Plantactinospora soyae: one gene and its partner. The protein of the gene in region 1 binds, or shares a complex with, the protein of each later gene. Links are inferred from orthologs where the notes say so. Each region holds a gene or a part of one and is shown on either strand. Other genes may lie near its edges.

What was found.
Region 2: the proteins of H4W31_RS13045 (region 1) and meaB are in contact, whole or in part, in a crystal structure (PDB 8DPB), measured with the Methylorubrum extorquens proteins. The link is inferred for Plantactinospora soyae from one-to-one orthologs. Residues at the interface, in SOR27001.1 of Methylorubrum extorquens: Glu577, Glu578, Asn579, Asp580, Gly581, Arg582, Arg583, Arg585, His596, Ala604, Ser605, Ala608, Asp609, Gly611, Phe612, Asp613, Val614, Asp615, Ile616, Gly617, Pro618, Leu619, Glu625, Arg628, Gln629, Val631, Glu632, Asn633, Asp634, Glu661; in SOR26638.1 of Methylorubrum extorquens: Arg20, Ala21, Ala24, Arg25, Thr28, Ser32, Arg33, Arg34, His37, Thr98, Gly99, Gly100, Ser101, Ile102, Leu103, Lys106, Thr107, Ala110, Ala113, Ile114, Asp115, Arg116, Ala118, Phe119, Ile120, Arg121, Pro122, Pro124.

The regions. Positions count from the first base shown.
Region 1 is NZ_JADBEB010000001.1:2,912,139-2,915,430, forward strand. Bases 105-3,085 are described here. They hold H4W31_RS13045 (acyl-CoA mutase large subunit family protein), read left to right. Parts: upstream 105-793; coding sequence 794-2,377; downstream 2,378-3,085. Other genes in these bases: H4W31_RS13040 (protein kinase domain-containing protein), read right to left, coding at 105-547; H4W31_RS13050 (amidohydrolase), read left to right, coding at 2,857-3,085. In the rest of the region: more of H4W31_RS13040, read right to left, coding at 1-104; more of H4W31_RS13050, read left to right, coding at 3,086-3,292. UniProt on the Escherichia coli protein: Catalyzes the interconversion of succinyl-CoA and methylmalonyl-CoA. Could be part of a pathway that converts succinate to propionate.
Region 2 is NZ_JADBEB010000001.1:383,966-387,275, reverse strand. What follows is about bases 162-3,160. They hold meaB (methylmalonyl Co-A mutase-associated GTPase MeaB), read left to right. Parts: upstream 162-1,146; coding sequence 1,147-2,175; downstream 2,176-3,160. Other genes in these bases: H4W31_RS01710 (helix-turn-helix transcriptional regulator), read left to right, coding at 2,812-3,160; H4W31_RS01715 (DUF2000 domain-containing protein), read right to left, coding at 2,232-2,684; H4W31_RS01725 (acetyl-CoA C-acetyltransferase), read left to right, coding at 162-1,150. Outside these bases: more of H4W31_RS01725, read left to right, coding at 1-161; more of H4W31_RS01710, read left to right, coding at 3,161-3,310. UniProt on the Escherichia coli protein: Binds and hydrolyzes GTP. Likely functions as a G-protein chaperone that assists AdoCbl cofactor delivery to the methylmalonyl-CoA mutase (MCM) ScpA and reactivation of the enzyme during catalysis.

The DNA of each region.
Region 1 (3,292 bases):
CGGTCGGCATCCGGGCCACGCCGAAGTCGGTGAGCACGCACCGCCCGTCGGAGCAGATCAACACGTTCGCCGGCTTCACGTCCCGGTGCAGCACCCCGATAGCGTGGGCCACCTCAAGGGCGCCGAGCAGGGCGATTCCGATCTTGGCAACGGCACGTGGAGCGAGGGGTCCGTCCTCGATGACCATGTCGGCGAGGCTGCGCGCGTCGAGCAGCTCCATCACGATCCAGGGTCGTCCGCCCTCGGTCACCACGTCGTAGACCTGGACCACCGCGGGGTGCTGGAGGGCGGCCGCGGCCCGGGCCTCGCGGAGCGTGCGCTCGTACATCGCGTCGCGGTCGGTGGGGGCCAGTCCCGGTGGGAGCACGACCTCCTTGACGGCCACGTCGCGGCGCAGCAGGGTGTCGGCCGCGCGCCACACCGTGCCCATGCCGCCGTGGCCGATCGCAGCCCGCAACGAGTACCGACCGCCGATGGTGATGCCGGGTGCCGCACGTCCGTTGGTGGGATTGGCCGGTCCGCCACTCCACGTCGGGATCTGAGTCACAGAAAAGCCACCGAGAGAATCGAGGGGGCACAGGACAGAACCCCCCTATATTGCGGGTTCCGACCGCAGAAGGGAAAGACAACCGCCGGAGTTCCCCAGAACTCGACCGTACGTGTTGATCAACTCACTGAAAGTGCGTTTTTCTCGACGCCCAGTGCCGGATCACTCACTCGTTCACGGGTACGTTCCGCGCTCCCGGGACCGGCGTCCGTCAGTGATCCAGATGCTGGGATCTACCATGCGGTAATGAGCGATGGTCGGTCGAGCGAGTCGGGTTTCCCGATCAAGGCGGTCTACGACGCCGCCGACGTACCGGCGGGCCTGGACGCCCGCCTCGGTGCGCCGGGAACGTTCCCGTACGCCCGGGGCGTCTACCCGACGATGTACACCTCCCGGCCGTGGACCATGCGCCAGTACGCCGGCTTCGGCACCGCCGCCGAGTCCAACGGGCGCTACCACCAGCTGCTCGCCGCCGGCACCATGGGGCTCTCGGTCGCCTTCGACCTGCCCACCCAGATGGGGTACGACTCCGACCACCCGATCGCGCACGGCGAGGTCGGCAAGGTGGGTGTCGCGATCGACTCCGTCGAGGACATGCGCACGCTCTTCGACGGCATTCCGCTGGACCGGGTCTCCACCTCGATGACCATCAACGCGCCGGGATCGGTCCTGCTGCTGCTGTACCAGATCGTGGCCGAGGAGTCCGGAGTGGCCGGTACGGCGCTCAACGGCACCATCCAGAACGACATCCTCAAGGAATACATCGCCCGGGGCACGTACATCTTCCCGCCCAAGCCCTCGCTGCGGCTGGTGGCGGACACGTTCGCGTACTGCCGCAAGGAGGTGCCGAGATGGAACACGATCTCCATCTCCGGCTACCACATGGCGGAGGCGGGGGCGACCCCGGTGCAGGAGATCGCCTTCACCCTGGCCAACGGCGTCGAGTACGTCCGCGCCGCGCTCGCCGCCGGTCTCGCGGTCGACGACTTCGCGCCCCGGCTGTCGTTCTTCTTCGTGGCCCGGACCACGCTGCTGGAGGAGGTGGCGAAGTTCCGGGCCGCCCGCCGGATCTGGGCCAACCTGATGCGGGACGAGTTCGGTGCCCAGGATCCGAAATCGTTGATGCTGCGCTTCCACACCCAGACGGCCGGGGTGCAGCTGACCGCACAGCAGCCCGAGGTGAACCTGGTCCGGGTCGCCGTGCAGGGCCTCGCCGCCGTGCTCGGCGGAACCCAGTCGCTGCACACGAACAGCTTCGACGAGGCGATCGCGCTGCCCACCGAGAAGGCCGCCCGGCTGGCCCTGCGTACCCAGCAGGTGCTGGCGTACGAGACGGACCTGACGGCCACGGTGGACCCGTTCGCCGGCTCGTACGTCGTGGAGGCGATGACCGACGAGATCGAGGCCGGGGTACGGGAGCTGATGGAACGGGTCGCCGGGTACGGCTCGGCGGTGGGCGCGATCGAGGTCGGCTTCCAGAAGCGTGAGATCGAGACGTCCGCGTACCGGATCGCGCAGGAGATCGACTCCGGCGAGCGGGTGGTCGTCGGGCTCAACCGGTTCGCCGTCGACGAGGAGGAGCCGTACGAGCCGCTGCGGGTCGATCCGGCCATCGAGGCGGCCCAGGCGGGCCGGTTGGCGCGGCTGCGGGCCGACCGGGACGCTGGCGCCGTCGAGCGGTCCCTGACCGACCTGCGGACGGCGGCCTCGGGTACGGAGAACGTGCTCTACCCGATGAAGGAGGCGCTACGGGCCCGGGCCACCGTCGGGGAGGTCTGCGGCGTGCTGCGGGAGGTCTGGGGGACGTACCGCCCGAGCGACCGGTTCTGAGCCGGGCCGACCCCTGCCGAGCGGGCTTCTCCCCGGGGGCGGGGGCGGGTCGGGAATGTCGGAGTGGTTTTCCGGGTATCGGAAGTAGATGCCTCCGACTGGCGCGTTGACGGACACGCTGTGCGTGGTCGTTCTGACACCATCTGTCACCCTGAAGGTCCCCGCCACCCCGCACGGCGGTGATCGATTGCCGTTCGAACCCGAAGGTGGCCGGATGGTGCGACCATTCGGGCTGGCGGCGCCCCTGCTGGGAGCCGCGATCGTGACCGGCGAAACCGTCACGCGTTGTAGGAGGTGTGGGACAGATGGCGGCGTCTGATGGTGGGCTAGGTAGCGCTCCGTACGCTGCCGAACGCTCCTACCAGGGCTTTCGTGACGCTGTGCTGTCTGATCGCTACCAGAACGAGGTTGCGCAGCGTCACCGTCGGCGGTCTAGGCTGTCCGAGTCCCATCCCATCCACAGTGATCGAGAATTCGACGTGACGAGTGCGTTGCAACTGCCGACCGGCAGCCAGCCGGCGTCGTCAAAATCCGAGGCGGCGCCCGGGGCGGAGCCCCTGCCCTTCGGGCTCGACCAGGCACTGGACTTCCGGCTGCCCGAGCTCATCGCGACCCGCCGGTTCCTGCACGCCCATCCGGAACTGTCCGGGCAGGAGTTCGACACCGCCGCGCTGATCGCCCGGGAGCTCTCGGTCGCCGGTCTCGCACCGCGCCTGCTGCCCAAGGGCAACGGGGTGATCTGCGACATCGACGGGCGACCCGACGGGCCGGTGGTCGCGCTCCGCGCGGACCTCGACGCGCTTCCGCTGGCCGATGCCAAGGACGTTCCGTACCGCTCCACTGTGGAAGGGGTCTGCCATGCCTGCGGACACGACGTGCACACCACGATCGTGCTCGGCGTCGGCCTGCTCCTCG
Region 2 (3,310 bases), 2.5 Mb from region 1 along the record:
GGGTAACCTCAAGGACTTTTCGGCGACGAAACTGGGTGGGATCGCCATCCAAGCCGCCCTGGAGCGGTCCGGCGTCCCCGCCGACCAGGTGCAGTACGTGATCATGGGGCAGGTGCTGCAGGCCGGCGCCGGTCAGATCCCGGCCCGGCAGGCGGCGGTCGCGGCGGGCATCCCGATGTCCGTACCGGCGCTGACCATCAACAAGGTCTGCCTCTCCGGCCTCGACGCGATCGCCCTGGCCGACCAGCTCATCCGGGCCGGCGAGTTCGACATCGTGGTGGCCGGCGGGATGGAGTCGATGACCAGCGCCCCGCACCTGCTGCTCGGCCAGCGCGCCGGCTACAAGTACGGCGACGTGGTGGTCTCCGACCACATGGCGCTGGACGGCCTGACCGACCCCTGGGACTGCTGCGCGATGGGCGAGTCGACGGAACGGCACAACGCCCGGCACGGGATCAGCCGGACCGAGCAGGACGCCTTCGCCGTGGCCAGCCACCAGCGGGCGGCCGTCGCGCAGAAGAACGGCGCGTTCGTCGAGGAGATCGTCCCGGTGACGGTCCCGCAGCGTAAGGGCGACCCGCTGGTGATCAGCGAGGACGAGGGCATCCGTCCGGACACCACCGTCGAGTCGCTGGCCCGGCTGCGTCCCGCGTTCACCCCGGACGGGACGATCACGGCGGGCACGTCGTCGCCGATCTCCGACGGTGCCTGCGCGGTGGTGGTGATGAGCGAGGCCAAGGCCAGGGAACTCGGCCTGACCTGGCTCGCCGAGATCGGCGCGCACGGCAACGTCGCCGGCCCGGACAACTCGCTGCACTCGCAGCCGTCCAACGCCATCGACCAGGCGCTGCGCAAGGCCGGCCTCTCCGTGGCGGACCTGGACCTGATCGAGATCAACGAGGCGTTCGCCCAGGTCGGCATCAAGTCGACCCGGGAACTCGGGGTGAGCCCCGAGATCGTGAACGTGAACGGCGGAGCGATCGCGCTCGGGCACCCGATCGGGATGTCCGGGGCCCGGCTGGTGCTCACCCTGGCAATGGAACTGCGTCGCCGGGGCGGCGGCACCGGGGCGGCGGCACTCTGCGGTGGCGGCGGCCAGGGCGACGCGCTGATCGTCCACGTACCCCGGCAGGGTGGCGGGCAGGAGTGACGGCACCGCGTTCCCCCGGCCCGGCCGTACGGACCGGTGGCGCTCCGGCCGGCTCGGTGCGGCGCAGCCGGGACGTGCCGGCGCTGGTCGCGCGGGCGCAGGAGGGCGATGCCCGGGCGGTGGCCCGGTTGATCACCCTGGTCGAGTCCGGCGACGAACTGCTTCCGCAGGTCGCGGCCGCCCTCGCCCCGCACACCGGCCGAGCCCAGGTGATCGGCCTGACCGGGTCACCCGGGGTGGGCAAGTCGACCACCACCAACGAACTCGTCCGCGCGCTGCGGGCCCGCGACCACCGGGTCGGGGTACTCGCCGTCGATCCGTCCAGCCCGTTCACCGGCGGGGCGATCCTCGGCGACCGGGTCCGGATGCAGGACCACGCCACCGATTCCGGCGTCTACATCAGGTCGATGTCCAGCCGGGGCCATCTGGGCGGGCTGGCGGCGGCCACCCCGCAGGCGGTCCGGGTGCTGGAGGGTGCCGGCTGCGACGTCGTACTGGTGGAGACCGTGGGGGTCGGCCAGGCCGAGGTGGAGGTCGCCTCGCTGGCCGACACCACGCTGGTGCTGCTCGCGCCGGGAATGGGCGACGCGATCCAGGCGGTGAAGGCCGGCATCCTGGAGATCGCCGACGTGTTCCTCGTGAACAAGGCCGACCGGGACGGCGCGGACGCCACCGTCCGGGACATCCAGGGCATGATCGCGCTGGGCGAACGCGGTCCCGGGACGTGGCGGCCACGGGTGGTGCGCGCGGTGGCCACCCGGGGCGAGGGGATCGACGACCTCGTCACGGCGATCGAGAAGCACCGTGGCTGGCTGGTCGAACACGGTGAGCTGCGGCACCGCCGGGAGGCGCGGGCCGCCGCCGAGGTCGAGGCGATCGCGCTCGGCACCCTCCGGGACCGGATGGGCTCGCTGCGCGCCGGTACGCCGCTCGCGGGGCTCGCCGCCCGGGTGGCCGACGGCGTGCTGGACCCGTACGCCGCCGCTGCCGAACTGCTCGACGAACTCGGCCACCACGCCGGCTGACTGCTCTGGAGCAGTCGGGCGACGATCAGCCAGATCGGGTTCGACCGCGATCCGGCTCAGGGGTGCAGCACGGCTCCCTTCATGAGCTTGTCGACCGCGTTCTTCGGTCCGTGTACGGCGAGTCCCACCACTTCGAGCTTGTCCCGCCCGACGGCCCGTACCGCCGCCCGGTTGTCCCGGTCGTTGCCGGTCCGGAAGAGTTCCTCGGTGAAGATGGCGATCCGCATCCCGCGTTCGACGGCACGCCGGTGGGCGGCGACGACGGTGTCCCGGTCAGCGGCGAAGACCAGCACGGGCTGCCGGAACATCGGCAGGTAACCGGTGCCGTCGGCATCCAGGTACTCGGCACCCAGCAGGTCCGGCTCGGCTCCGGCGAGGCCGCTGGTCAGGAACGCGGTGACGTTGAGCCGCTGCCAGCCGGCCAGGTCGGCCCGGAGCAGTACGGCGATCTTGGTGTCGAACCGCACCCGCGCCGTCTCCGGCCCGACGGTGGGAACGGAAACGTTCATCTCGAACTCCTCGGCTTGTGAGTGGTTAGGAAGGGGCCCTTCTTCTACAGAAAGCGATAACAGGGGGCCCTTCCTTGCACCTGGGAGCATGCGGGGGTGAGCGGGGCGGGTCTTGTACGTTCTTTGCGTGCGTACCCGGGTGGTGGCCTGGCGGCCGGCGGTGGCGGGGATCGCCGAGGTCTTCCACGCGGCCTTCGTCGACCACGCCTATCCGGTGCACACCCATGACGCCTGGGCGCTGCTGATCGTCGACGACGGGGCCATCCGGTACGACCTGGACCGGACCGAGCACGGTGCGCTGGGTGGGGCGGTGACGGTGCTGCCGCCGCACGTGGCGCACGACGGGCGGGCGGCGACCCGGCACGGTTTCCGGAAGCGGGTCCTCTACCTCGACACGTCGGTGCTCGGCGTCGAGCTGACCGGGTCGGCGGTGGACGGGCCGAGTCTGCGTGATCCGGAGCTGCGGGACCGGGTGGACCGGCTGCACCGGGCGCTGGTGCATCCGGGGGACGCCTTCGAGGCGGAGAGCCGACTGGCGTTCGTCCGGGAGCGGCTGTACGGGCATCTGCGGCGGCGGGGCGGCACCGATCCGGCGGCCCGGGGGTCCGGGGCCCTCGCCGACCGGC